DNA from 2 places in the Nocardia terpenica genome. Region 2 is predicted to be linked to the other one. Evidence: riboswitches for the same ligand, from Rfam matches in the RefSeq annotation. Region 2 holds a riboswitch; the other holds the start of a gene.
What was found. Region 2 has a riboswitch for cyclic di-AMP ahead of HPY32_RS13395 (resuscitation-promoting factor Rpf1 domain-containing protein). Riboswitches for the same ligand answer to the same signal wherever they lie in the genome.
Positions count from the first base shown of each region.

Region 1: linked by a shared signal. The riboswitch ahead of HPY32_RS19585 (C40 family peptidase) and the one ahead of HPY32_RS13395 (resuscitation-promoting factor Rpf1 domain-containing protein) in region 2 are both predicted to bind cyclic di-AMP.

Region 1 covers NZ_JABMCZ010000002.1:1,675,760-1,690,548, reverse strand. The annotation lists gene HPY32_RS43935 (type I polyketide synthase) at 1-4,372, shown strand, start outside; gene HPY32_RS19605 (fatty acyl-AMP ligase) at 4,369-6,042, shown strand; partial or broken gene HPY32_RS19600 (hypothetical protein) at 6,097-6,483, shown strand; gene HPY32_RS19595 (cation:proton antiporter) at 6,554-7,720, shown strand; gene HPY32_RS19590 (RNA-binding S4 domain-containing protein) at 7,697-8,077, opposite strand; gene HPY32_RS19585 (C40 family peptidase) at 8,244-8,933, opposite strand; cyclic di-AMP (ydaO/yuaA leader) riboswitch at 8,952-9,115, opposite strand; gene HPY32_RS19580 (hypothetical protein) at 9,340-9,603, opposite strand; gene HPY32_RS19575 (ATP-binding protein) at 9,819-11,003, shown strand; gene HPY32_RS19570 (acyl-CoA dehydrogenase family protein) at 11,215-13,170, shown strand; gene HPY32_RS19565 (epoxide hydrolase family protein) at 13,212-14,342, opposite strand.
Region 2 covers NZ_JABMCZ010000002.1:464,620-479,408, forward strand. The annotation lists gene HPY32_RS13375 (MFS transporter) at 1-241, shown strand, start outside; gene HPY32_RS13380 (DUF2771 domain-containing protein) at 285-809, shown strand; gene HPY32_RS13385 (cold-shock protein) at 833-1,249, opposite strand; gene HPY32_RS13390 (hypothetical protein) at 1,429-1,665, shown strand; cyclic di-AMP (ydaO/yuaA leader) riboswitch at 1,941-2,124, shown strand; gene HPY32_RS13395 (resuscitation-promoting factor Rpf1 domain-containing protein) at 2,137-2,787, shown strand; gene HPY32_RS13400 (hypothetical protein) at 2,845-3,033, opposite strand; gene HPY32_RS13405 (helicase-associated domain-containing protein) at 3,142-5,466, shown strand; gene HPY32_RS13410 (LppU/SCO3897 family protein) at 5,478-5,996, opposite strand; gene HPY32_RS13415 (coiled-coil domain-containing protein) at 6,269-7,165, shown strand; gene HPY32_RS13420 (M1 family metallopeptidase) at 7,189-8,580, opposite strand; gene HPY32_RS13425 (DUF3239 domain-containing protein) at 8,661-9,329, opposite strand; gene HPY32_RS13430 (DNA repair helicase XPB) at 9,384-11,042, opposite strand; gene HPY32_RS13435 (GNAT family N-acetyltransferase) at 11,173-11,736, opposite strand; gene sigJ (RNA polymerase sigma factor SigJ) at 11,874-12,797, shown strand; gene HPY32_RS13445 (substrate-binding domain-containing protein) at 12,804-13,784, opposite strand; gene HPY32_RS13450 (ABC transporter permease) at 13,848-14,789, opposite strand, start outside.

The DNA.
Region 1 (14,789 bases), 1.2 Mb from region 2:
GGTCGGTTTCCCGGACCGGCGCCCCCGCCTGGGCGAATTCGGCCTGCACGTCCCCACCGAGCCCATCGGCTGGCAAGACGTGCCCCTCCCCGACCGCCGCGCCGGAATCGACTCCTCCGGCTGCGGCGCCGCCGCCCACATAGTGCTGCACGGCCCGACCCGAACCACCCCACCCCGAGCCACCGACCCACCGTTCCTGCTCCCACTCAGCGCCCGCGACGAAACCGAACTGCGCACCCGCGCCGCCCACTGGGCCACCCTCCTGTCCCAATCCCCGGCCACCCTCCGCGAATTCACCACCGCCGCAGCACGATTGCTCCCCCAGGAGGCCCGTTCCACAATCATCGCCCGGAACGTCCCCGACGCCATCACCCACCTCTGCTTTCTGGCCGCACCCCTTTCCCCCTGCACCACAGCCACCCCACCGGCCCCCGCCGCGCCAACCCTCGCCCCAACAAGGCCAAAGGAGTCGGGGGGTGGGGTGCTGTTCTTGTTCTCGGCGGAGGGTGGGGAGTATTCGCGGATGGGGCGGGGGCTGGCGGCGCGGTATCCGGTGTTTGCGCGGGGGGTGGCCGAGGGGGCCGATGCGGTGGTGCGGGCGGGTGGGCCGCGGGTGTGGACGCCGCGGCATGGGTTCGGGCATGGGCTGGACTGTGCCGAGGTGGTGCAGCCTGCATTGTTCGTTTATCAGGTGGCGCTGGCGGAACTGTTGGGGGCGTGGGGGATTCGGCCGGATGCGGTGGCGGGGTATGGGCTCGGTGAGGTTGCGGCGGCGGTGGCGAGCGGGGCGCTGTCGGTGGCGGAGGGAGCGCGGGTGGCGGTGGCGCGCGGTCGGGCGCTCGCGCGGATGGACGGTCCCGTCGCGACGGCCGTGCTGGCGGTGTCGCCGGAGCAGGCGTGGCGGCTGGTGGAGCCGATGCGGGCCGAGGTGAGCATCGCGGCGATCCACGGCGCGGAGTCCGTGGTGGTGGCGGGCGTGCCGAATTATGTGGAGACGGTGCTGAGGCGGGCGGGGCGGCGCGGGATGTCCTGGCATCGGGTGGTCGACGATCCCGCCGCGTACGGCCCCGAAGTTCGCGCGGTGCGAGACGAATTCGTTACGGTGCTAGGCGATCTCGATCCTCGGGCGGCCGAGCGTCGCTTGTATTCGACGACTCTCGGGCGGCCGCTCGATAACCGCGAGCGGGTCGACGCGGATTACTGGGCCGACAACCTCTGCGGCGCAGTCGATGTGGCATCCGCGCTGGATTCGGCTGCGGCGGATGGCATCTCGACGGTGATCGAGGTATCACCGCGGGCAGTGCTCGCCACACTGGTTCGACAGCACTCGTCCTTCCGCGCCTCCGCGCACGCACTGACCGGGGAGAACGAGGCCGTCTCGTTTCTCGATGTGGTGGCGGGACTGTACCTGGAGGGCCGCGCCATCGATTGGGCGGCACAGGGCGAGTTCACCGGCGTATCGGTCGAAAGACTGTGGCGGCGTTCAATTTTCCCGCAGATCGCCCCCGCCGAAGTACGGCGACGCGCGAAGCCGCGGCCGGTCGATATCGCCCTCCCGGACAGGTCGCCGGTACCCACGGCATTCTGGCTGCGGCGGCTCCTCTGGGTCGCGGCCGGGACGCGGCTGACCGACTTCACCGTCCACGGCCGGGTCGATGCCGCCGTGCTGCCCGATGTCGGGTTCCGCGCCGGAAGCCGGGTGCTCGCGGCCTTCGGGCAGGTGCCGCTGGCCTCGGGCCGCATTGCCGCCGCACCCACTCCGGCGGATATCGTCGCCTGGCTGCGCACCGTCGACGCCCACCGGAGCCACCGCGATCCCGAAAACCACAGTGCCATTGGGCTTTTCGGCTATATTCCGCTCGACACTGCAGCCGTCGACGCCTGCCTGCGCCTGATCGCCACCGCGGCCGCCGACCTGCTCCCGCCGGACCGGTGGCCGTTCCCGGTCGGCATCGCCTCCGCCTGGCTCGACGACACCGCCGGGCTCCTGCTCACCGAGGCCCACGCGTTCGTGCGCGCCGCGCACCCCGGCGAGCTGCTCAGCGATGTGATCGCCATCGACCAGCACGGCGCACCGGCCGTCGCCCTGCTCGGCGTGCGCAGCGCGCTGGACACCGCCGATCGGGAGCATGCTTCGCAGTCCGATATCGTCCAGCCGACCGGGATCGTCTACCGAATACGCGAGACGGCAACGGGTTACGCCTGGGACGCCGTCGATGCGCTGCCCGACGATCTGCTGCCGATCGGGGAGACGCCCCGAACGGAGGCGCGCCCACTGCTGCTGGCCGAAACCTGGACTCCGCTGGCGGTGCCCGCGGCCTCGGAGGCGCATTCCGATGCGCGGTTCCAGCGGGCCCTGGTGGTGGGCGCGTCCGAGGCGGCGGCCGCGCTCGGCGCCGAACTCGGCCGCCGATTGCCCACCGAGCGAATCGCGCGCGATCCGGCGGCGGCCGATTCGCTCATCGCATCGCTGCTCGCCGGGCGGCGAGAGCCGACGGCCGTGGTGCTGGTCTGGCCGGACGGGCGACCGGAGGGGCCGATCGTCGAGCAGGCCCGGCGCGCTCTCGCTGTGCTGCAACGCATTCGGGGCAGCGCGGCGACGGCGCTGACCGTGGTCCTGCCCGACCGCGACGCCATCGCCCAGCACGCCGTTGCCGGGCTGGTGCGCTCGCTGCGACGGGAGTCGCCGCACCCGACCCGGCTGATCTGGCTGACGGGGCACGATCCCGGACCGGCGCTCGATCTGGTCATGAATCCGGCCGGGCCGCAGGAGGTTCGGATCGCCGACGGCAGGGTGTCGGCGCGCCGGTTCGAACCGGTGGCGCCCGCCGAGAGCGCGATCGGCCTCAGCGCCAACGGGACCTACGTGGTGACCGGCGGTCTCGGCAGGCTCGGCGCGATCGCGGTGCGCTGGCTGCTCGACGCGGGCGCGCACGATGTGGTGGTGCTGACCCGCACGCCCCGCCCGCTGCCCGCGCTGCTGGCCGGTCTCGAGGACCGGATCGTGGTGGTGCGCTGCGATGTGACCGACCGGGCCGACCTGGCCAATGCGCTCGACGACGTGCGCGAATGCGGTTCCGTCATCCGCGGATTCGTGCACGCCGCCGGTATCCGGCGCGACGCCGACTTCGCCGCCACCACCCCGGACCTGCTCACCGCCCTCTTCCGGCCCACCCTCGTGGCCGCCGCCGCGCTGCTCGACCTCACCGCGACCGATCCGATCGATGTCGGCCTGCTGTTCTCCTCCACCCTCGGCGCCCTCGGCGGCCCCGGCCAGGCCGCCTACGCCGCCGCCCACGCGGCCCTCCAGGCCCTGGCCCGCACCCGAGGCCGCGGGACCATCTGCATCGGCTGGGGCAGAACCGAATCCACCCCGCCGGAAGCGGAACCCGGGTCATCGCTCGCCGCAGGCACGGTCGACCCCGCCCACGGCCGAGCGGTCCTGACCGAGATCCTCCGACACCGCGACCCACTCCTCCTCGCCCCCGATGACGACCCCACCCCCGCCCTCGACCCGCCCTGCCGCCCGTTCGGGTGCGACGGGTCGGCAGGATCCCGGCCGAAAGCATGCCGGGATCAAGGGGAACCACCCAGGCACGTGGGCAATGGAGAGCTGCACGCGGCCCAAGGAAAGCCGCACGTGCGCCTGGACCGAGGCGAGGCACACACGCACCCGGGTCAGGGGGAGCCGCACATGCACCTGGATCAAGGGGAAGCACACACGCATCCGGATCAAGGGGAGCCACGCACACATCGGAAGCAAGGGGAGCCGCACATGGACCCGAGTCAAGGGAGATCACAGACCCGCCTGGATCAGGCCGACTCTGGCCGCGGCGGTGCGGCACACGACTCGCTCCACAGCGGGCCAAGACACAACTCATTCCAAGGCGGCGCAACGCACAACTCACCCCACAGCGGCACAACACACAACCCACTCCACGGCGGCGCAACACACAACGCACCCCACGGCGGCGCAACACACAACGCACCCCACAGCGGCACAACACACAACGCACCCCACAGCGGCACAACACACAACTCGCTCCAGGGTGGAGGAGTGCATGGGTCAGGGCGGAGTGAGGCGGGTGGGGTTCGGGAGGGGGAGGTTGTGGTGGGGGCGGTGGGGCGGATTATTCGGGCGGCGTTGGCTGTGATGTTGGAGCGGCGGGTTGAATTGTTGGATCCGAGGGCCGATTTCGGGGCGCTGGGGGTGTCGCGGGCGCAGATGGGGGAGTTGCGGCGGACGCTCGAGGCGCGGTTGGGGCTGGTGCTGGGGGATTCCGATATTGGCGATCATTCGACCGTCGCGGCGCTCGGCGCCGAACTCAGCGCCCGGATGCGGGCCGCTCATCCGCTCGAGGAGTCGCCATGAACACCGTCGATATGCTGGCCGCAGCCGTCGCCCGCCGGGCACAGGACCGGCCCGACGATCCCGCCTTCACCGCGCTGTCGTACCCGGACGGCGACCCGGTGCCGAACACGCTGTCCTGCGGTCGATTACACACCGCCGCGGGTGCGCTGGCCGAGCGCATCCGCGGCGTCACCGTCCCCGGCGATCGCGTCGCGATCCTCTGCGAGCACGGCCTGGACTACGTGGTGGCCTTTCTGGCCTGCCTCTACAGCGCCCGGGTGGCGGTGCCGCTGTTCCCGGTCTCCGCGCGCCGCGGCCTCGGGCGGCTCGCGGCCGTGCTCGCCGATGCCGCGCCCGCACTCAGCCTGGTCAGCCCCGGCGCGGAAACCGTCACGGCGAGAGCCGGTCTCGCGGTCGGGCGGGTGCTGGCGACAGCGACGGAGCCGACCGCGCCCCCGGTGCTCGACCCGATTGGCGACGATCCGGCCTACCTGCTCTACACCGCCGATTCCGCGCTGCCCGAATCCGGTATCGCGGTCACCCACGCGAATCTGGCCGCCGCCCTGGAACAGCTGCGCACCGGCCTGCCCGCGACGGCCGCGAAGCCGATCGTGACCTGGCTGCCGTTCCACCACGATATGGGCCTGATACTGGCGCTGGCCCTGCCGCTGTACACCGGGGTCCCGGCGGTCACGCTCGCGCCCGCCGCCTTCGCCGTGCGCCCCGCCCGCTGGCTGCGCGCCTGCTCCGACTATCGCGCGGGCACCACCGTCAGCCCGAATTTCGGTCTCACCCTGGCGATCTCGGGCAGCACTGCGGCCGAGCGCGCCGGTCTCGACCTGTCCGCGCTGGACCTGCTGATCAACGGCGCCGAACCGATTCGCGCCGAGGCCCTGGCCGCCTTCACGAAGACGTTCTCGCCCTACGGCTTCCGCCACCGCGCCCACACCCCGGGCTACGGTTTCGCGGGCGCGACCCTGCCGGTCGCCTATCTCGCCCAGGACGAGGAGCCGACCGCCGTCGAATTCGACCGGGCCGCACTGGCCGCGGGCCGCGCGGTGGTCGCCGGGCACCCGCCGCAGGGCCTGGCGCTGGTCGGCTGCGGTGTGCCCGCCGGGCCCTCGGTGCGGGTGGTCGATCCGATCCATCGGGTGGAACTGGCTCCCGGCGAGATCGGCGAGATCTGGGTGGCGGGCCCGAATGTGTGCCCCGGATACTTCCGCCGCCCGCGCGCCACCGCCGCGTTCTTCGGCGCCGAATTGCCCGACAGCCCCGAGAAGTGGCTCCGCACCGGCGATCTCGGCTTCTTCCACGACGGCCAGCTCTACCTGTCGGGCAGGCTCGCGGACATGCTCGTGCTGGGCGGGCGGCGCCACTATCCCGCCGATGTCGAGGCGACGGCGGTCCAGGCCGTGCCCGAGCTGCGGCCCGACCGGATCGCCGCCTTCGTCGTGGAGTGCGACGAGCGCGAGACCCTGGTGCTGCTGGCCGAACTCGCCGACCGGTTCGCCGATCCGGGCGAGGTGGTCCGGCAGATTCGCACCGCCGTCACCACCACCCACGACATCGCAGCGGTCGAGGTCGTGCTGGTCGCCCCGGGCGCGATCCCGACCGACACCGCCGGGCGACCGGCCCGCGGCCGATGCCGGACCCGCTATCTCGCGGGCCTGGTCGCACCCGGCACGCGCTGAACCGATTTGGCGTGTCCGGCAGTGCGCGCGCCGCATCTGCCGCATCATGTCACGATGGCAAGCGCTCCCTATTCCGTGCAATGGCTCGACGAGCCGGAGGATCACGACTATCCGGCCGCGGGCGACTATCTGGCGCTGATCGCCGACGGGTCCACCGTCGACGCGATCGTCTCGCTCCTGCGCACCGCCCCCGTGGTGCACAAGAAGGCGAAGGACATTCTGCGGGCGGCCGCCCTGCCGCTGCTGCCGCCGGACAATCCGCACGTGCGCACCGATCTGGCGAAAATCCTGACGGGTAAATCGCTCTCGCCGATCCTGCTGGTGCAGGGCGATCTCGCCACCGGCTCGCCGCTGCAGATCGCCGACGGCTACCACCGCGTGTGCGCCTGCTACCACACCGACGAGAACATTCCGATCCCGACCAAGCTCGCGCCGATGCGGGACGGCAGGCCGCTGGTGCCCGCGAAGGCGAAGAAGGCGGCCGGTAGAGCGAAGCCGAAGAAGTAGGCCCGTGACGTTCTCGACTCTGGCCCTGGTGCTGATCCTCGGCCTGGTCGGACCACTGCTGTCGTGGCGGGCCGCCTGGCACGTGCCGGTGATCCTGGGCGAGCTGGTGGCCGGAATCCTGTTCGGCGCCACCGGCTTCGGGGTATTGCACGCGGGCGATCCGCTGTTCTCGTTCCTGGCCGACATGGGTTTCGCGCTGGTCATGTTCGTCGCGGGAACGCATGTGCCGGTGCGTGATCCGTCGGTGCACGCGGCGCTGGGCGTGGGTGCGGTGCGGGCGGTGCTGGTCGGGGTGTTCGCCGCCGCGGCCGGTTTCTTTCTCGCCGACTGGTTCGGCACCGGGCACGGCGCGATATATGCCGTGCTCATCGCGTCGTCGTCGGCGGCGCTGGTGCTGCCGATCATCGATTCCCAAGGGCTGCGGGGACGTTCGGTGCTGGAGCTGACCGCGCAGGTCGCGGTCGCCGATACCGCCTGCATCGTGGCGCTGCCGCTGGTGATCGATGTCGGCAATGCGGGGCGGGCGACCCTGGGCGCGCTCGCGGTCGCCGCGGCCGCGGCGGTGCTGTTCGTGCTGCTGCGCTATCTGGAGCGGTCCGGGCTGCGCAAGCGCGCGCACGAGGTGTCGGAGGACCGGAAGTTCGCGCTGGAGCTGCGGGTCAGCCTGGCGCTGCTGTTCGCGATGGCCGCCCTCGCCACCCGCACCCACGTGTCGATCATGTTGGCGGGCTTCGCGGCCGGGCTGGCCGTGGCCGGGGTGGGTGAGCCGCGGCGGGTGGCGCGGCAGCTGTTCGCGGTGACCGAGGGCTTTCTCGGTCCGCTGTTCTTCGTCTGGCTGGGCGCCCGGCTGAATCTGCGCGAATTCGGGGAGCAGCCGCGGCTGATCGCGCTCGGCCTGGCGCTGGGCGTGGCGGCGGTGCTGGCGCACGGGCTGATGCGACTGCTGGGTCAGCCGATCACCTTCGCGACCCTGGCGGCGGCACAGATCGGGGTGCCGGTGGCGGCGGTGACGGTGGGCACCCAGCTGCATGTGCTGGTGCGCGGCGAGGCGTCGGCGATGATGCTGGGCGCGCTGGTGACGATCGCCGCGGCGGCGGTCGGGTCGGCGCTGGCCGCCCGCCGGGGCTCGGCGGCGGACGGCGACGGCTCAGGAGGAGGGTCGGCCGAGTAGCCGATCCGTTTCGCGCCGTTCGCGTTTGGTGGGCCGACCGGAGCCGCGATCGCGCCGGGGCAGGGACGCGAGGATCTCCGGGGCGGGTGGCGGCGGACTCTTGTCGATCAGGCACTGGGCGGCGATCGCCGCACCCACGCGCTTGGCGATGACCCGCTCCACGACGACGATGCGCTCCAGGCCGTTGACCCGCACCCGCACCTCGTCGCCGGGCTTGATCTGGTGGGCAGGTTTGACCGCCACCCCATTGACACGCACGTGCCCGCCGCGACACGCGGTCGCGGCGGCAGACCGTGTCTTCATCAAACGCACAGCCCAAATCCAGGAGTCGACCCTGCTCACCCGCCTCTCCGCGATTCTTGGCCATACAGGTAAGAGCCGCGAGACTTGGTCACAGGTCCTGCGTCGACTGCCCCGTGAGCTTTGGGCGTACCCGACGAGTTACCCATGTGCTCACGAGACCAGTCGTCACGTGGGCCGAAATCCTTCACGTGTACCAGGTTACGGGCTCGCGAAGCAGGGCTCAGGCGGCGACGCGGCGCGCGGTGACGATGGAGTCCGGGTTCAGCGAGGCGTAGCTGACGGTCTCGCCCGACTGCGGGGCCTGCAGGATCTTGCCGTCGCCGGCGTACATGGCCACGTGGCCGCCGCCGTTCTGGATGACCAGGTCGCCCGGCCGCAGCGACTCGAAGGCGACCGGCTTGCCGACGTGCGACATCTCGAAGCTGGTGCGCGGCAGCTGGATTCCGGCCTGCTTGTAGGCCCACTGCACGAGGCCGGAGCAGTCGAAGGACGACGGGCCGGACGCGCCCCACACGTAATCGGAGCCGATCTTCGTGCGGGCGGCGTCGAGCGCGACATCGCCGGCGGTGTTGTGCTGCTGCTGGAACATGCCCGGCATCGGCGGCGCGAAGTTGGGCAGCCCCGGGGCGGCCTGACCCGGCCCGGCCATGGACTGCGGCGCCAGCACGTGCTGGGCTTCCTTGATCTGGTCGGCGTGGTCGGCGAGCGCCTGGTTGACCTGGCCGACCTGCTGGTCGAACTGCGGGCCGACCGGCACGTCGAAGTTACCGACGCCGGGGATGTTGATGGTCGCGGCCATGGCCGGAATCGCGGGCATGGCACCGGTTGTGGCGGCGACGGCGCCGAAAACTAGGGCGCCCTTCACGGAATTCGGGAGTCGCGACTCCCGTTGCAGACTGTGTTTACCCACCGAGCTGAGTCTCCTGTTTCTTCCTGCCCACTCCGCCGACCGGGTTAGCTGTCGGGTTCGGGTCGGGAAGATCGGCCCTACCCCGACGGCCTTGCGGCCGAAGGGGATTCACCCCGTGTAACTGGTTCCCCGGCTCGGTGATCGGGCTGCCCACCCGACCCTCGATTAGGCGGCTGCCTAGCGGGCCGCCCCTGGGGTGAGCGACATACTCCGCTAAGTCACGAAGAGATTACGGCTACGCGCGGGTGTTGTCCACCCCACAGCGCGCGTGTCGATACGACACCGACGAAGTCCCAGGACAGACCCCAGTTCTGCGGTCCCGGGCAGTAGGTCACGGCGCGATATCGATTCGGGCACAGGCGTTATCGAACCGAGAATCGCGCGCGTTACAAATTCGGACACCCGCTCAGTGCGCGCCGCCGTTACCTGGGGAGACGGTCCGTTCGAGGTCCTCGATGCGGCGGCGGGCGTCGGCGAGCTCGACCTCCAACTGCCCGAGCGCCATCACCAGCGGGCCCACCGCGAGGTCGGCGACCAACTGCGGATCGTCGTAGCCGCGCTCGATGGCCACCAGTATGTTGCTGCGGATGCGCGCGGCGACCGGTGCGTCGGCCGGTACGTTCCACGACTCGACCACCTCCGCGACGGTGGGAACGGACTCCTCGGACATGGCCCCTCCCTGCAACTGGGGATCAGGTTCGCGAACAGACACCAGCGTAGAAGGGCCCGGGGCCGCGGGGGACCACCTCCGCGCAATAGGGCGAGCGCAATCCGCACCTTCCGACCATTCGGATTCCTACGGCGCCACGACCCTTCGATATCCGTCTCTACGGCATTCGATAGATACGGCGAGAAAGCGGAAGGCACGCGCTACGGTGTACGGGCATGGACCCCGTGCGGAATCCGTATGCCCCCGGCGCCGGCCAGCGGCCGCCCGAACTCGCGGGCCGGGACAAGCAGCTCGACGCCTTCGACATCGTGCTGGAGCGCGTCTCGCGCGGGCGGCCCGAGCGCAGCGTGATGCTCACCGGACTGCGCGGGGTCGGAAAGACCGTGCTGCTCAACCAGCTTCGCTCGGCCGCGCGCACGCGCGGCTGGGGCACGGGCAAATTGGAGGCGCGACCCGATCAGGAGCTGCGCCGGCCGCTGGCCTCGGCGCTGCACATGGCGGTGCGGCAGATCGCGGTGGCGCACCGCAATCCGGAGCTGGTCGACGACTTCCTCGGCATCCTCAAGGCTTTCGCGCTGCGCGCCACCGCGGACAAGGGCATGCGCGAGCGCTGGCAGCCCGGCATCGACGTGCCCGCGGTGACCGGCCGGGCCGATTCCGGCGATATCGAGATCGACCTGGTGGAACTGCTGATGGAGGCCGCGCAGGTGGCCCGCGACGGCGGCGTGGGCATCGCGGTGTTCATCGACGAGATGCAGGATCTGGGACCGGCCGACGTCTCCGCCGTCTGCGGCGCGTGCCACGAATTGAGCCAGGAGGCAGCGCCGTTGATCGTGGTGGGCGCGGGCTTGCCGCACCTGCCCGCGGTGCTGTCGGCGTCCAAGAGCTACTCCGAGCGACTGTTCGGCTACCACCGCATCGACCGGCTCGACCGCGAATCGGCGGACCTGGCGCTCATCGCGCCCGCCGAGCGCGAGCAGGTGAAGTTCACCGAGGGCGCGCTGGATGCGCTGTACCGCAAGGCCGACGGCTATCCGTACTTCGTGCAGGCGTACGGCAAGGCCACCTGGGACGTGGCCACGCAGAGCCCGATCGGCGCGGAGGACGTGGAGCTGGCCGCACCCACGGCCGAGGAGGAGCTGGCGGTCGGCTTCTTCGGCTCCCGCTACGAGCGGGCGACCCCGGCGGAGCGAGAGTACATGCGCGCCATGGCCGATCTGTCCGGCGACGACGGTCCGGTGGCGACCGCGGCGGTGGCGGCCGAGCTCGGGCGCAAGCCCGCGTCGCTGTCTCCGGCGCGGGATGGGTTGATCAAGAAGGGGCTCATTTATTCGGCGGAGCGGGGGACTATTGGGTTTACTGTGCCGCATTTCGGGCGGTATCTGCGGAGTGTGAGCTGAGTTCCCGGCCAAAAGCATGCCGGGAACAACGTGGGGGGCGGGCCGGGAACAACGTGGGCGCGGGCCGGGAACGCGTGGGTGGTAGCCGCGTATTCGCTTGTATTCCAAGATCATTAGAGACGGTTAGATTTCACAGAAGCCAACCCCTACCGGTGAGTAACAAACGCTCCTACACTCGAATGTGATTCTGATCACGTCCGAGGAGGACAGCATGGCGACCACCGCGAAAGTCGACGCCACCGAGGAACAGGCCCGGGCGCTCGTCGAGGAATCCCGCGAAACGACCTGGGCCAAGCCGTCGTTCGCGAAGGAGATGTTTCTCGGTCGCTTCCGGCTCGACCTGATCCACCCGTACCCGCGGCCCTCGGCGGAGGACTCCGCCAAGACCGAGGCGTACCTGACCCGACTGCGCGCCTTCTGCGAGATCATCGACGGCGAGGCGATCGAGGCGGAGTCGAAGATTCCCGCCGAGTACGTCCAGGGGCTGGCCGAGCACGGCTGCTTCGGCCTGAAGATCCCGGAAGAGTACGGCGGACAGGGACTTTCGCAGGTCGGCTACAACCGGGCGCTGATGCTCGTCGGCTCGGCGCATCCCAGCCTCGGCGTGCTGCTGTCGGCGCACCAGTCCATCGGCGTGCCGGAACCGCTGAAGCTGGCCGGGACACCCGAGCAGAAGCGAGAGTTCCTGCCGCGCTGCGCGAAAGGAGCGGTCAGCGCCTTTCTGCTCACCGAGCCCGACGTCGGCTCCGACCCGGCGCGGATGGCCTCCACCGCCACGCCGACCGCGGATGGCGAGGCGTACGAGCTCAGCGGCGTGAAGCTGTGGACCACCAACGGCGTGGTCGCCGAGTTGCTGGTGGTGATGGCACGGGTGCCCCGCAGCGAGGGCCATCGCGGCGGCATCTCCGCGTTCGTGGTGGAGGCCGACTCGCCGGGCATCACCGTGGAGCGCCGCAATGCCTTCATGGGCCTGCGCGGCATCGAGAACGGCGTCACCCGCATGGACAAGGTGCGGGTGCCCGCGCGCAATCTCATCGGCCGCGAGGGCGACGGCCTGAAGATCGCGTTGACGACCCTCAACGCCGGGCGGCTCGCCATTCCGGCGCTGTGCACGGCGGCGGCCAAGTGGTCGCTCAAGATCGGCCGGGAATGGTCGGCCGCGCGGGTGCAGTGGGGGCGGCCGGTCGGCGAGCATGCCGCGGTGGGCGCGAAGCTGTCCTTCATCGCCGCAACGACTTTCGCGCTGGAGGCCGCGCTGGACCTGTCCGGCGCCATGTGCGACGAGGACCGCAACGACATTCGCATCGAGGCGGCGCTGGCCAAGCTGTGGGCCTCGGAGATGAGCTGCCGCATCGCCGACGAGCTGGTCCAGATCCGCGGCGGCCGCGGCTACGAGACGGCCGCCTCGCTGCGGGCGCGCGGCGAACGCGCGGTCGCCGCCGAGCAGTTGGTCCGCGATCTGCGCATCAACCGGATCTTCGAGGGCTCCAGCGAGATCATGCGGCTGCTGATCGCCCGCGAGATGGCCGACGCGCACATGGCCGCCGCCGGGGCACTGGTCGACCGCAATGCCGAGTTCAAGGACAAGGCCAAGGCGGCGGTGGGCGCGAGCGGTTTCTACGCCAGGTGGTTCCCGCAGTTGGCCGTCGGCGCGGGCACCGTGCCCGCCACCTACGCCGAATTCGGGCCGCTGGCACGGCATCTGCGCTTCGTCGAGCGCTCCGCGCGCAAGCAGGCGCGCTCGCTGATGTACGCGATGGCGCGCTGGCAGGCGAAACTCGAGTACCGCCAGGGCTTCCTGGGCCGCATCGTCGACATCGGCGCGGAGCTGTTCGCGATGTCGGCGGCCTGCGTGCGGGCCCAGGCGCTGCGGGCCGAGGACAGCCCCGAGGCCCCGGCCGCCGAACAGCTGGCCGACGCTTTCTGCAAGCAGGCCCGAATCCGCGTGCACCAGCTGTTCGCCGCCCTGTGGGACAACACCGACGACACCGACACCACCGTGACCCGCGCCCTCCTGGACGGCCGCTTCCGCTGGCTCGAGGGCGGCGTGCTCGACCCCAGCGAGGGAACGGGGCCGTGGATCGCCGAATGGCAGTTCGGCCCATCCACGGAACAGAACCTGCTCTCGCCATTCCTCCCCTCGACCCGCACCGGCGCGACGACATAGGCCGGAGCCCAAGAAGCACAACGTGACTCCGGCGGACCGAACTAGCCGAGCGTGGCGAAGAATTCGCGGAGGTCGGCGGCGTAGGCGGTGGACTGGTCCATGGCGATGAAGTGATGCCCGGACGGGTTGTGCTCGGGCCAGTGCACGATCTTCGCCGTGCGTTCGGCGAGGCGGCGGATGCCCGGTGTGCTGCTGTAAACGCCGGTCGGGACCTGGGCCGAGCCGGTGGGCCAGGCGAATCCGGTGCTGTCGTAGTAGGGCCAGGCCGAGGTCGCGAAGGTGGCGGTGAACCAGTAGAGGGCGACGGTGGTGAGGACCTCGTCGCGGGCTATCGCGTCGTCGAGTGCCGCGGCGCTGGAGAATTCCTGGAACTTCTGCAGCATCCAGGCCAGCGCCGCTGCCGGGGAGTCGGTCCAGCCGAGCGCGAACGTCTGTGGGGCCGAACGCAACAGCGCGTGATGGTCGACGCCGGTCGTCCAGTCCGCCGACATCATCGCCTCGTACCCGGCGCGCTCGGCGTCGGTCAGATCGGGCACGTCGGCGGGCGTCGGGATGCCCAGCCCGGCGGTGATGTACAGGCCCAGTACCCGATCCGGCGCCGCCTCGGCCATGGCGGTGGCGACGTAGGACCCGAAATCGCCGCCCTGCACGCCGAAGCGGCGGTAGCCGAGCCGGTCCATCAGCACCAGCCACATCCGCGCGACCCGCTCGGCGGTCCAGCCGGTATCGCCCGGCGCGGCGGAGAACGCGAAGCCGGGCACCGACGGCACCACCACGTGGAAGGCCCGCGCCGGATCGCCGCCGTGCGCGCGGGGATCGGTCAGCGGGCCGATCAGCTCCGCGAATTCGGCGAAGGTATTGGGCCAGCCGTGGTTGAGCACCAGCGGCACGGCATCCGGCTCGGGCGAGCGCACGTGCACGAAATGCACGTCCAGGCCGTCGATCTCGGTCAGATACTGCGGAAACTCGTTGAGCCGCCGCTCCTGTGCCCGCCAGTCGTATTCGGTGCGCCAGTACCGGGCCCACTCCCGCACCTCCGCCACCGGCACGCCGCGCTCGCGGCCGGTACCGGGCAGCTGTCCGGCCCACCGGGTGTCGGCGAGGCGGCGATGCAGGTCGTCGAGGTCGGACTGGGGGATGTCGATGCGGAAGGGGCGGATCTCTGTGCTCATGGGAAGAACGGTAGAGGGGATGTAGGACAGCTCTGGTCCTAGATCTGACTGGAGATTATCGGCCTATCTAGTGGTTGCCCTAGATATGGCTAGATAGAGCTATCGCGCCTCGACCTTGTGATTCCGGCACGCTTTTGGCCGGAATCTACCGACAGCCGTCGGGCCCTGTGGGTCCCGGCCAAAAGCATGCCGGGACCTTGCGAGAACGTGCCGGGACCTTGCGAGAACGTGCCGGGACCTCGCGAGAACGTGCCGGGGCCTCGCGAGAACGTGCCGGGGCCTCGCGAGAACGTGCCGGGGCCTCGCGAGAACGTGCCGGGGCCTCGCGAGAACGTGCCGGGGCCTCGCGAGAACGTGCCGGGGCCTCGCGAGAACGTGCCGGGGCCTCGCGAGAACGTGCCGGGGCCTCGCGAGAACGTGCCGGGGCCTCGCGAGAACGTGCCGGGG
Region 2 (14,789 bases):
CGGCGGCGCGGGCGGCGTGCTGCTGCCGACCGTGTACTGGAAGGGCTTCGCGGTGGTCACCGCGGTGCTGGCGCTCGGACTGGTGCAGACCGTGGTGAGCTACCGTGGTCATTCGCTGCTGCCCGGCCTGGGCGGCAACCGACCGCAGCACGCGAAGCAGGAGGTCCCCGGCGGGCTGCCGCACGACGGCCCGGCCCCGGACGATCCCACCCCCCGAGCGACAGGAAATGCGCCCCAGTGAGCGAGCTTTCGAGCGAACTACCCGAACCGAGCGAGGCGGCCCGATGAGCCGCGCGCGCGTAGCGGTCACGGCGAGCGTGGCGGCGCTGCTCGTCTTCGTCGTCGCCGTCGCGGCCGTGGTGTTCGTGACCGTGCGAAACGCGCACACGCCCGATCCGCAGATCACCGCCTACGCCCACGGCAAGACCGTGACGGTCCCGCCCTACCGGTACTGCTCGGTGAGCCAGGCCGACAATCGGCTCGACCTCGCCTGCCGGGAAAGCGATATCACCGTCCCGCTCGACGTGCCGGTGGGCTACCCGGTGCAGCTGTCGCTGCCCAGGCACCTCGCCGACGCGCCGTGGGTGATGATCCTGGAATACCGCACCCCGCAACGGAAGAAGGTGCAGCACATCGGCACCTACCTCGATTACAAGGCGGGCACCATGGCCGTCACCGTCGACTCACATCCCGAGCGCGATCTGCGCCTCGTCGGGATCGAGATGCAGCTGGTGGTGCCGGCGCGCGACGAGAGCGGCAACGAGTCGTTCGAGCCCTACCAGGCGTGGTCGATCAGGACCGCGGGCTGAAACCGCAACCGCGGCACGACGACTCAGTGGTCGAGCTCGCGCGCCACGCCGCGGACCACCTCGGCGATGCGCTGCGCGGTCTTGCGGTCGGGATAGCGGCCCTTGCGCAGGTCCGGCTGCACCGTCGCCTCCAGCAGGGTGATCATGTCCTCGATCATCCCGTGCAGGTCGTCCGGGGTCTTGCGGGGCTGCGCGGGCGGAGCCTCCTTGCGGCCCTGGGCATTGCGGACCGAGGGCAGCGGCTCGAGCAGCTTCAGGCTGAGCGCCTGCGGGCCGCGGCGGCCCGCCGCCATACCGAATTCGACGCGTTGCCCGGGCTTCAGCGCCTCGACACCCTTGGGCAACGCGGACGACCGAACATAGACGTCCTCACCCTCATCCTGGGAAAGGAAGCCGAAGCCCTTCTCGACGTCGTACCACTTCACCTTGCCGGTCGGCACTGCGCTCACCCGTTCGTCATCGATGCCCGGACCTCCCGGGCACAACCATGGGCCCCGGGTCGTGCCCGGAACCATTGCCGCTTGCGAAAGAACGCGCCCCACACTGGTATGCAGGACGCGATGGCTTCGAGTCTACCCCGGTGCCGATACGCTCGGCACATCAGTTTTACGGTGCAGTAATGCCCGATTCCTCCCCGCATCGCACCCCGCCGCGCCGGTCCGGTGCTCCGCTGCTGTATCTCGCCCTGGGGCTGTTCGCCGTCGGCTTGCTCGCGATCGCCGCCATCTTCCTCACGCCGATCGTCTCCGACGGCAGGCCCGCGCTGTGGCTGTATCTGGTGGCGATGGCCGGTACCCCGCTGGGGCTGCTGCTGGCCATCGTTTTCGCGCTCTGGTCCGGCCGCCGGGTGCGCTGACCAACAAGCAGTTTGCCCAGTTCGTTACCGCGCTATTCCTGTGATCTTCGTCACATTACGGGGAGGTCACGGACCGGTCACGGCGGGCACTCGGATCTGACACGCCGCATCCACCTGCACAGACGGGTATGCGTAAGCCGTTGCGGCAGACGACGACCCGGTCGTACACGCCGGTTACCAAATGGTGATTTTTGGCGGAGATCGTCGTACGGTCTAACGCAGCCGGGATGCCCGGCACCACCGGCCCGCCGCACCGAGCCTCGCCCCGCGGGTACCGGACCCCGACGCAGACCAGGGGCGAGGGCGGGGAACCCACGTTCCCTACGCAGGGAAGCGGGAACGGTCGGAAACGAACGCTCCCTTGGGGTGAAGTCCCGTGGCGGCCCCACCGCACCGGGACCGGACGGCCTCTCAGTCCGAACCCGACAGCTCACCTCGCAGGCGCGTACGAGAGGGAGTCGAGGAGCCGATATGAGTGGACGCCATCGCAAACCGACAAACACCGGCCGCACCGTCGCCAAGGTCGCTGTCACGAGCGCGATCGTGGGCGGCGCTGGGGTAGCCCTCGCCGGACACGCCTCCGCGGCCTCGGATCAGGACTGGGACCGTCTCGCCCAGTGCGAGTCGGGCGGCAACTGGAGCACCAACACCGGCAACGGATTCCACGGCGGACTGCAGTTCTCCCAGGGCACCTGGGCGTCCCACGGCGGCACCGAGTACGCCGCGAGCGCCAATCAGGCCACCCGCGAACAGCAGATCGTGGTAGCCGAGAAGGTGCTGTCGACGCAGGGCTGGAGCGCGTGGCCCTCCTGCTCGTCCAGCCTCGGTCTGCACAGCGGCGCGACCATCCGCAGCGCCCCCGCCCCCACTCAGTCCACCCCCCGCTGGAACCCGGCCCCGCAGGCCGACACCCCGTCCGCGCCGCAGGCGCAGGCGCAGACCGACGGCAGTCAGGAAGTCTTCCAGGCCGTCGACAAGGCCGTCGCCGTCGCGCAGTCGCAGGGCATCCAGGTGCCGCAGCAGGCGCTCGACGTCCTCAACGCCGCCAAGGCCAACAATGTCAAGCTCGATCCGAGCATCGTGAACTTCTTCGAGGCCAACAAGGGCATGCTGCCCCACTGAGCCGCAGATATGAGAAGGCCCCCGCACCGTTCAGGATGCGGGGGCCTTCTCCGTGCGTCAGCGATTGATGACCGTGTGCGGGTGCACATAGGGCACCTGGTCCGCCGGCACCGGAAACTCGGCGTCCTCGCCGAAAGGCGACAGACCACCGGAACGGGTCGACGACAACTCGGTGACCGCGTGGTCGCCGTTGCCCAGATCCGGCCAGCCGTTGTCGACATAAGGTTTCTTCGATTTGTTCACCACGGCCTCATTCTGGCACGACGGCCATAATTCGCCATGTCCGGCGCGGGATTGTGGCCGGATCCACGCTGCCCCGCGCGGGTCCGATCCGCGGCCTTTAGGCTGGATCGGATGACCGCCACCGATGAGCCCGCCGCCACACCGGGTTCCGATACTCCCGTGACCCTGGCCGAGTGGCTGTCGGCGCGCACCGACGCGGATCTGGTGGCACTGCTGGAGCTGCGGCCCGATCTGGCCGTGCCGCTGCCGGCCTCGATGGCGGTCCTCGCGGCCCGCGCCGAACAGCGCGCCTCGGTGCTGCGCACCACCGACGAGTTGAACACCCTCGATTTCGCGGTGATCGAGACGCTGGCCGTGCAGGGCGCCGCCTTCCCGGGCCGCCGCGCCGCGCCGCTCCCCCGGCCGCGGCTGCACGAACTGCTCGGCGACCGGGTCCCGGCGGCCGCGATCGATGCCGCCGTCGAGCGCCTGATCGCCCGCGCCCTGGTCTGGGGTACCGACGAGCTGTACCTGGCGGCCGCCGCCAAGGAGGCGCTGCCGTGGCCGCTGGGCAGCACCACCGACATCCCGGACGCGCTGACCGAATCCGAGATCAATGCCGCCCTGGGTGAGATCGGCCCGGCCGAGCGCGCGCTGCTCGACAAGCTGGCGAGCACCGGCCCGCGCGGCCGCACCCGCGACGCCGCACCCGGCACCTCCCCCGATCGCCCGATCCAGCGCCTGCTGTCGCATCGGCTGCTGAACTGGGTCGACGACGAAACCGTCGAGCTCCCACCGGCGGTCGGCCAGGTGCTGCGCCGCGAACCCATCACCGACCCGCACGTGCTCGTGCCGCCCGACCCGGAACCGAGCACACACGCCGCCGCCGATGTGAACGCCGCGGCCGCGGGCGAGGCGGGTGAGCTGCTGCGGCACGGCGCCCAGGTGCTCGAGGCCCTCGCGCAGACGCCCGCACCCGCCCTGCGCGCGGGCGGGCTGGGGGTGCGGGAGTTGCGCCGGATCGCCAAGGAGACCGGCATCGACGAGAACCGGATGGGCCTGCTGGTGGAGGTGCTGGCCGCGGCGCACCTGCTGGACAAGGGAATTCCGGAACCGGAGCCGCGGACCGACGGCGTCGAGGACTTCTGGGCGCCGACCGGAGCCATGGACGGCTGGCTGGAGGGCCCCGCCGCACGGCGCTGGGTGGTGCTCGCGCACGCCTGGCTGGAGCTGGACCGGTTCCCGTGGATGATCGGCCTGCGCGACGCCAACGACAAGCCGCTGGCCGCGCTCTCGCTGGAATTGCGCAATCTGCACGCCACCCGCGACCGGCGCGCCGTCCTCGCGCTGCTGGCCGAGCACCCGGCCGGGTCCGGGCTCACCCCGCAGGACATCGCCCGCGTGCTGGCCTGGCGACAACCGCGCTGGCGCAGGCACTTTCGGACCGACGCGGTGGAGCGCACGCTCGCCGAGGCGACCGCGCTCGGGCTGGTCGGCCGCGGCGCGCTCACCTCGGCCGGGCGGGCCCTGCTGCACGGCAGCCAGTCCGATGCCGAGGCCCAGATGGACACGGCCCTGCCCGAGCCGGTGGATCACGTTCTGGTGCAGGCGGATCTGACGGTGATCGCGCCCGGACCGCTGGTCGCCGACCTACAGCGGCGGGTGGCGCTGGTCGCCGACGTCGAATCCGCGGGCGCGGCAACGGTGTACCGGATCTCCGAGACCTCGGTGCGCCGCGCCCTGGACGCCGGGATGACCGCGGCCGAGTTGCATCAGTTGTTCACCGCGCACTCGCGCACACCGGTGCCGCAGTCGCTGACCTACCTGATCGATGACGTGGCCCGGCGGCACGGGCGGCTGCGCGCCGGGATGGCCCAGTCGTTCGTGCGCAGCGAGGATCCGGCGCTGCTGGCGGAGGTGCTGGCCGCGCCGGTGGCTGAGCGGCTGGCGCTGCGGGCGATCGCCCCGACCGTGGCCATCTCGCAGGCCCCGCTGGGCGAGGTGCTGGAGCTGCTGCGCGGCGCGGGATTCAGTCCGGCGGGCGAGGATTCGTCGGGCACGATCGTGGATCTGCGCCCGCGCGGCGTGCGGATTCCGGCCCGCGCCAATGCCCGGCAGTCCTGGCGGCCCACCCCGCCCAGCGTCGAACAGCTGCAACTGCTGGTGGCGGAGTTGCGGGCCGGAGAGAAGGCGGCGCACACCCGAGCGGGTCAGTCGGTGCGCTCCGACGGCAGCCGATCCAGCACGGCGGCCGCGATGGCGCTGCTGCAGCTCGCGGCGCGGGTGCGGCGGCCGGTGCACATCGGGTACGTGGACGCGCAGGGCATCGCGACCCAGCGCATTGTCGAGCCGCTGAAGGTGGCGGGCGGCCAGTTGGATGCCCTGGACCCGGTCACCGGCGCGGTCCGGCACTTCACGCTGCACCGGATCGCGTCGGTGGCCCTGGTCGATCAGTAGAGGCAGTGCCGTCAAGCCTTGGGATTGGCCAGGCAGAAGGTCGTCTTGGGGTCGGAGACGGTGAGGAACGTGGAACCGGAGTCGCACAGGAATTCGTCGCTCTTGCCGTCGACCCGCTTGACCACCTTGACCGTGGCGTCGGTGGCGGTGCAGTCGGCGAGCGAGAAGCCGGTGTCCTTGTCCTGGTGGTAGCAGCTGCCCTGCTTGAGATTCGGGGCCAGGCACAGGAATGCGGTGGTGCTGCCGCCCGCGTTCTTCTCCTCGTAGGAGGAGTATTCGGTGCCGCAGTCCTTCTTCTGGCCGGAGGTCGACATCACCTTGTAGACGGCCTGGTCCGACGAGCAGTCGACGGGCTTGGTCTTGGCGGCGGTCGCGGAGCTCTCGGTGACATTGATACAGTCGCCGACCTTGGCGCCGGCCGTATCGGACTTGCCGGAGCTCGAGCAGCCGGTGACCGCGAGCGCGGCCACCGCCATCGCCACCAGCGCCAGCACGAGGCGAGTGATCAGCCTCGTTCCTGCGAATTTCACGTACGAAAACCTTTCTCACCCAACCGTTCACGGTGTCGTGAACGCGGTGAGGATACCCGCTGCACGGGCGCGGCGACAGCCTCAGAAGTGCATGAGGCGCAGGCCCCACAGACCGAGGAGGGAGTGACCGATGATGTTCGGCACCAGGCCGTTGAGTAGCTGCAAGCTGAAGTAGTTCACAATCGTTACCCCTTCCGGTGACCTGCGCACCGACCCGGCGCGCATCGTGATCTCTGTCGGGTTCGTCCGATCAATCGTTACGCTGATGTCCCATGGCGCTCGAGGACATCGCGCGGGAGCTCTACGGGCTCGATCCCGGAGAGTTCACGGCGGCGCGGACCGCGCGGGTCGAGCGGGCCCGCGCCGCGGGTGACAAACGGCTGGCCACCGCGATCGGGAGGCTGCGCCGCCCCACGGTGGCGGCCTGGGCGGTGAATCTGCTGGCCCGCCAGGCCCCCGACGAGGTGAGCGGGCTGCTGGACCTGGGCGCGGCCCTGCGGGACGCCCAGCGCACGCTGTCCGGCGACCGGCTGCGCACCCTCACCGCGCAGCGGCAGCAGGTGGTGAATGCGTTGGCGCGCAGGGCCGGTGGGCTCGCCACCGAGCACGGGCGCGCGCTCTCCGAGGGCGTGCTGCGCGAGGTGGGGCAGACGCTGCACGCGGCGCTGGCGGACCCGGAGGTCGGGGAGCGGGTGCGCGACGGGGTGGTCACCACCGCCGTGAACTACGAGGGTTTCGGGACGACGGGGGCGAGTTTGACTGCCGTGCCGGAGGTTTCGGAGACCGATCGCACCGCTCGGCCCGAAACTGGAACTGTCCAAAGGAAAGCCGATGCCAGCGAGCGGAAGGCCGAGGCCGACGGGCGGAGGGCCGAGGCTGCTCTACGGGAGCTCGAAGAAGCTCTCGTGACGCTCGAATCGGCCCGTTCCGCACGGGATTCCGCGCAGGACGAGGTGAGCCGGAGCGCGGCCGAACGGGAAGATCTGAGCAAGCGCATCGATAGCTTGCGCGCCGAGCTGGCCCGGATCGAAGACCAGCGTCGTTTCGCCGCCTCGGCGGAGCGGTCGGCGCGGGAGGCGCTGCACAAGGCCGAGCGGCAACTGGATCGCGCGCAGCGGTGGGTGGACAAGGCGCAGGCACGTATTCAGGACGACCCAGCGCACACTTGATTCCGGCCAAAAGCGTGCCGGAATCAGGAATAGGCTCGCAATGTGCCCGGGTACAGGTACTCGTCCGGTGGTGGCGTCGTCGTGTCGAGCCAGGCCGCGAAGAAGCCGGACAGGTCCGTTCCCGTCTTCGATTGCACGAAGCGCCGGAACTCCGGCATGGACGCGTTCCCGTAGGCGTGCGACTGGACGAACTGCGCCATTGCCGGGAAGAACACCTCGTCGCCGAGGGTGCGGCGCAGGGCGTGCAGGAACAGCGGGCCGCGGTAGTAGACCGAGGTGAACTCGCGGTTGGCGCCGGGGTTCTGCAGCGGGATGTCCCAGAACCTCGCGTCGTTGCGATGATCGGTGATCGTCCGCCGATAAAGAGCGTCGACGTCCTTGCCCTCCTTGCGCTCCGGCCACAGGTAGTCGGCCGTGTAGCTGGCGAAGCATTCGTTCAGGCAGACGTCCGACCACTGCCGCACCGACATGGAGTCGCCCCACCACTGATGGGTGTTCTCGTGCACGATCGTGTCCAGATCGGTCCACGGCGCGTAGACGGGCCGGGTCTGGGTCTCCAGCGAGAAATTGATGTCGGTGTCCACGAAGATCCCGCCACCGGACTCGAAAGGATAAGGGCCGTAGAGGGATTCGATGAAGTCCAGCACCTCCGGCAGACGCTGTTCCAACGGGCGGGCGCGCTCGGCCGCGGGCGCGAAGGCACTGATCAGCGGGGTCCCGTCGGCGCGCCGCTGGTCCAGAAAGTCGAAGTGATCGATGGCCACCGTGGTCAGGTAGCCGACCACCGGGTGCCGGGTGGCCCACTCCACCGTGCGCGTCGGTCCGTCCACCACGTCCCGCACCCGCAGCCCGTTCGACACCGCCTGCCACTGCTGCGGAATCGTGACGGTGAGATCGAAAGTCGCCTTGTCCAAGGGCGTGTCGTTGACCGGGTACCAGGATGCGGCCGAATGCGGTTCGTCCGCGACGAAAGCGCCGCCGCTGGGCGAGAACCGCCAGCCGCCCCCTTCGGTCTGCACGCCGCCGTACTCGACGGTGACGGTGAACGGCAGGCCCGGCAGCACCGGCAGGGCCGGGCTGACGGTCAGCTTGTGGTCGCCGTTGCGGTCGTACCCGGCGGGCAGATCGTTCACCGAAACCCGCTGCACCGGTGGCCCGTCGAAGTCCAGATCGAATGCCCGCAGCGCCTGCGTCGCAACCGCATTCAGCCGCGCCCGCCCGGTGAACCGGTGGCTCGGCGGGTCGTAGTCGATGGCGACGGCATAGTGGTCGACGCGGTAACCGCCATTGCCGTCGTCGGGATAGTACGGATCACCGAGCCCCGGCGCCCCGACGAACGGATCCGCGGGCGGTTGCGCCCCCGCGGGCAGCACGCCACCGCCCACCAGCAGCACACCCGCTGCAAGACAACACATCCAGCTCGACAACCGCATACGCCAGCCGCCCTTTCGGCAGGAGCCACCACCGGAGAATTGATCACGAACCGGATTAGATGCTAACCGCGCAGTTCCTCCGGCAGTTGCTGCGGATCCAACAACAGGCGTTTGGCGTCGGCGGTGCGGACCTTGGCGGCCAGGGCGATATTGTCGGCGAGCAGTTTCCATTCCACGTCGCTGATGCTCGCGCGGGCCCGCTCGATCACGCCGCGATCGCCGGTGCCCCACGCGACGGGCATGGCGCTGACCGACTGGCGGAGGTCGCCGACCGAGCGCGGGGCGCGATCGGCGCGCACGGTCACCGCGGGCACCTGTTCACCCGGCCGCATCCGATGCCCCGGCAGCGCCCGCACGACCCGGGTGATCAGGGCGTAGCGGGGCTCGGCGTCGTCGGCCTTGGCGAGGTTCACCAGCGCCAGCAGCGTGACCCCGCGCTGGTGGCGGTCCGACACCACCGCGGGCACCAGTTCCCCCTCGGCGTAGAGCTTCTCGATGCGCGAGCGGTACGGCGTCCACAGCGCCACGAACAGCGCGGTGATCGTGCCCAGCGCGAAGGCCACGGCCAGCAGGAACGAGTACGGATGATTCAGCCAGATCAGTCCGGCGGTGCCGAGGCCGAGCACGATCGCGGCGGCCAGCGCGGCGACCCGTAACCGCCGGATGTCGGCGACGACTTCGTTCACCGCGCGGGCATGCCCGCGATCCACCGCGAATTCGAAGCGTCGCACGTCTTCATTCCTAACACGCTTGTGGAGGAAGTGCCTCCGGTTGCTGTCCTCCGCTCAACCTATCGCCGGACCCAGGAGGTCGTCGGCATCGGTGATGCGATAGGCATACCCCTGCTCTGCCAGGAAACGCTGCCGGTGCGCGGCGTATTCGGCGTCCAGCGTGTCGCGGGCCACCACGGAATAGAAATGAGCCTGGCCCCCATCGTGTTTGGGGCGCAGCAGCCGCCCCAGGCGCTGTGCCTCCTCCTGGCGGGAGCCGAAGGTGCCCGAAACCTGCACCGCCACGGACGCTTCCGGCAGGTCGATGGAGAAGTTGGCGACCTTGCTGACCACCAGCACCGGGATCTCGCCGTTGCGGAACGCGTCGAACAGCGCCTCGCGCTCCCTGGTCCGGGTCGAGCCCTGGATGACCGGGGCGTTCAGGTGTTCGCCCAGCTCGTCGAGCTGGTCCAGATAGGCGCCGATCACCAGGCTCGGCGAGTCCGGGTGCCGGGCCAGGATCGACTCCACCACGGGCAGTTTGGTGCGGGCGGTGGAGCACAGCTTGTAGCGCTCGTCGGGTTCGGCGGTGGCGTAGGCCATCCGCTCGGCGTCGGTGAGCGTGACCCGCACCTCGACGCAGTCGGCGGGCGCGATCCAGCCCTGCGCCTCGATATCTTTCCAGGGCGCGTCGTAGCGCTTGGGGCCGATCAGCGAGAACACGTCGCCCTCGCGGCCGTCCTCGCGCACCAGGGTCGCGGTGAGGCCCAGGCGGCGGCGGGACTGCAGGTCGGCGGTCATCCGGAAGACGGGGGCGGGCAGCAGGTGCACCTCGTCGTAGATGACCAGGCCCCAGTCGCGGCTGTCGAACAGCTCGAGATGTTTGTACTCGCCCTTGGTCTTTCGCGTGATGACCTGGTACGTGGCGATGGTGACCGGGCGGACCTCCTTGCGCTCGCCGGAGTATTCGCCGATCTCGTCCTCGGTGAGCGAGGTGCGGGCCAGCAGCTCGCGCCGCCACTGCCGCCCGGCGACGGTGTTGGTGACCAGGATGAGCGTGGTGGCCTGCGCCTTCGCCATGGCGGCCGCGCCGACCATGGTCTTGCCCGCGCCGCACGGCAGCACCACCACGCCGGAGCCGCCCGCCCAGAACGAGTCGGCGGCCAGCTCCTGATAGTCGCGCAGGTGCCATTCGTGGGTCGCGAAGTCCAGGTCGATGCGGTGCGCCTCGCCGTCGACGTAACCGGCCAGATCCTCGGCCGGCCAGCCGATCTTGAGCAGCATCTGCTTGATCCGGCCGCGCTCGGACGGGTGCACGACCACCGTGTCGTCGTCGATGCGCGCGCCCAGCATGGGCGCGATCTTCTTGTGCCGCAACACCTCTTCCAGCACCGCGCGGTCGAGGCTGACCAGCACCAGCCCGTGCGCGGGATGCTTGACCAGCTGCAACCGCCCGTACCGGCCCATGGTGTCGACGATGTCGACCAGCAGCGGCTGCGGCACGGCGTAGCGCGAGTGGTTGACCAGCGCGTCCACCACCTGCTCGGCATCGTGCCCCGCGGCCCGCGCATTCCACAGCGCCAGCGGCGTCACCCGATAGGTGTGCACATGTTCGGGCGCCCGCTCGAGCTCGGCGAACGGGGCGATGGCCTGCCGAGCCACATCCGCCCGCTCATGATCGACCTCGAGCAGCAGCGTCTTGTCACTCTGAACGATGAGTGGTCCGTCGGTCACGGCACCTCCTGGTTCACGGGCCGCTGTCCATTGTTCCCGACCCCACCGACAACCCCACCCGCCCGACCCACCCGTTCACCGTGAGCGCAGCTCAGGGGCATGTGGCATCGGACACACCGTGAGTGACGCCTCAAATTCCCGGCGGCCAGTCCCCCGCCGGTGTCGGCGGGTCGGTGGCCAGCCGGGCGGCTATCCAGGAGTCGCGGCGGATGCCCTGATGGAGCGCGCCGAGGCGGAGGGTGCCCTCGTAATGGAAACCGGCGCGGCGGGCCACCGCGGCGGAGGCGTGGTTGCCGACGAAGGCGCGCCATTCGATGCGTTGCAGGGCGGGGCCTTCGGGGTGGAAGGCGTAGGCGCAGGCCAGCAGCAGGGCGCGGGTCATGGCGCCGCGGCCGCGCAGGGCGGGGCTGAGCCAGAAGCCGATCTCGGCGGCGGTCGGGTCCGCGCGCCCCGGGCCGAAGCCGATCATGCCCCGGACCGGGCCGTCCTCCGCCGGGCGCAGGGCCCAGGTGGGACTGTCCCCGGCCCAGCCGGGGTCGACGATCTCGGTCAGGAAGTACTCGGCGTCGGCGCGGCCGTAGGGCACCGGCACCGTGGTCCACGCGCCGATGGACGGTTCCTGGCATGCCGCCACGATCGAGTCGATGTCCGCCTCGGTAGGCCGCGACAACCACACCTTTCCATCGGTCAGCACGCAATCTTCCACCCCGCCATGCTGTCACGATCATGTCCGTGGGCCCCAGCCGTTTTCCGTAGTGTTGCCCGGGCCGTGTGCCCGGCGACGGGACCGCTGGTCGGGACCGTTCGTGGACAACCGTAGAATCACCGCATATGGTTGCCGCTCTGCTCGCCGATCTGTTCGAATCCCATCGGGCGCACCTGCTCTCGGTGGCCTATCGGCTGACGGGCAGCGTCACCGATGCCGAGGACGCGGTGCAGGAGAGCTGGCTACGGCTGGCCACCGCGCGGCAGTACGAAATCGAAGACCTCCGCGCCTGGCTCACCACCGTGGTGAGCCGGATCTGCCTGGACCGCATGCGCAGTGCCGCGTCCCGGCGCGAACACTATGTGGGGCAGTGGCTTCCGGAACCGGTGGTGACCGCGCCGACCCCGTCGAGCACGCCCGATCCGCTGGAAACCGTGGTGCGCAAACAGGAGTTCCGGCTCGCCGCGCTCATCGTGCTCGACACCCTCACGCCCCCGCAGCGCGTGTCGTTCGTGCTGCACGACGGGTTCGGCGTGCCGTTCGACGAGATCGCGGACATCCTCGACGTCTCCACCGACGCGGCGCGGCAGCTGGCGACCCGCGCCCGGAAGGCCGTGGCGCACACGCCGGAACCGGTCGCGGACACCACGCACGTCGCCGCGGTGCAGCGGCTGCTGACGGCGCTGGCCAGCGGCGATATCGCGGCGGTGGTGGCGGCCCTGCACCCGGACGCGGAATTCGTCGCCGACGCCGGCGGCACCACCCGCACCGCGCTCAAAGCCGTTGTGGGAGCGGAGAAGTTCGCGCGCCTGGCGCTGTCGCTGCTCACCCGGTTCGACCTGGACCTGTCGGAGCGCAATTCCGTCGAGTTCGAATTCGTCAACGTCAACGGCCAATTGGGGCTGCTGCTGGCCGAGCGGGCCCCGCGGGGCGACGTGCCGGGCTCGCCCACCCGCGTCATCGGTTTCACCGTCCGCGACGGACGCGTCGGCGGCGCTTACGATCTGTCGAACCCGACGAAGCTGGCGGGGGTTCGGGTGGGGCGGTGATTCGGCTCAGCCGCCGACCTTCCCGGACATGTCGTATTCCTGATAGAGCTGGGCCGCATTGTCCTTGGTGACCCGGGTGGTCTGCAGGGTCTGCTTCTTGTCGACGGGCTCGTGGTGCACCAGTTTCTCCACCGTGTCGACGGCCTGTTCGGCGCAGGTCGGGTAGACGAAGGTGGTCAGCAGCTGGCCGTTCTGCACCGCCCGCAGGCCGCCGGTCGGGATGGCGAGGCCGTCGATGCCGATGATCGGGATCTGCCCGGCCCGGCCCGCCCCGGCGACGGCCAGCTGCGCGCCCAGCGCCATATCGTCGTTCTGCGCGTAGACCAGGTCGATCTTGTCGCCCTTGGACAGCCACTGCTGCATGATCGTGGTGGCATCGGCCTTGAGCCACTTGGCTTCCTGCTGGTCGATAATGGTGATGTCGTGCCCGGCGACGGCATCGCGGAAGCCCTTGTCGCGGTCGACCTGCGGCTGATCGGACAGGATGCCGCGCAGCTCGACCGCGTTGCCGCCCTTGGGTAGTGCCTGCACCGCGGCCTGTCCCGCCAGCTTGCCGATGGCGTAGTTGTCGCCGCCGATGAACGCGCTGTAGCAGTCGGTGTTCACGCTGCGGTCGAGAATGACGACCGGGATGTGCGCGGCGCACGCCTGCTGCACGGCCGCGGTGAGCGGGGCGGGCTCGTTGGGCGACACGATCAGCGCATCGACCTTCTGCTGCACGAAGTTCTGCACCTGACTCACCTGGGTCGCGCTGTCCTGATGCGCGTCGGTGATCGGCAGCAGCCGCAGATCCGGATGCTGCCTGACGAAGTACTGCAACTGCAGATTCAGTTGCGCCCGATAGGGTTCGGCATTGTTGGACTGTGAGTAGCCGACGACGAACTGCTTGCCCGACCCCCCGGAACTCGGCGGATTGGCCGCACACGCACCGGTCAGCCCGGCCGCCGCACACAGCGCCACCGTCGCAAAAACCATACGTCTGAACATGATTCACTCCTGAAAGTCATTGATCCCGGCCTCAAAAAATCATTGGTCCCGGCCCCAAAGAGATCATTGGTCCCGGCGTGCCTTTGGCCGGGACCTCTGCCGCCACCACCGAACCGCCGGATCCACCACCGCGCGGAAGAACCCCGGCCGCTGCAACACCACCGCGACCACGACGATCAACCCCTTGATGATCAGCTGCGCATTGGTGCTGATCGCGTTCAGCCCCAGCACATTGTCGAGCAGCGTGAGAATCAACGCGCCGACGAACGTCCCGGTGATGGTGCCCCGGCCCCCGGCCAGGCTGGCCCCGCCGATCACCGCCGCGGCAATGGCATCCAGCTCGTACCCGGTACCGGCCAGCGGATCCGCCGAGGCGCTGTAGGCGGCGTCGATGGGCCCGGCGAAACCGGCCAGCATGCCCGACAGCGTGAAGACCGCGACCACGACCAAGGTCACGTTCACCCCGGAAAGCCGTGCCGCCGTGGGATTTCCGCCGACCGCGTAGATGTGGCGACCGAACCGCGTCTTGGCCAGCACCAGCTGCCCGACGACGCACACCGCGACGAAAGCCAGGACCGGATAGGCGATTCCGCCCGTCCCGAACAGCGGCAGCCAGGTGCCCTTGAACAGCGTGTATCCGGGGGTGCCGAGCAGCGCGAACTGCTCGGCCCGCGGCGTCAGGTGCCCGCTGGGATCCGAAACCGCCGTTCCCACCGCCACATTGCCGGAGATCTGCCGATCCAGCCCGCGCACCACCGACAGCATCGCCAGCGTCATGACGAACGACTGGATGCGCAGCACCGTGGTGCCCAGCCCGTTGCACAGCCCGAAGAACGCGCCGACCAGCGCCGAGGCGGGCACGATCAGCCACGGCGACAGATCGTGGTGCACCAGCAGCATGGCCGCGGTCATCGAGCCGATACCCAGCACCGACCCGACCGAGAGATCGATACCGGCGGTGAGGATCACCAGCGTGACACCGACCGCGAGAATCCCGCGCGAGGC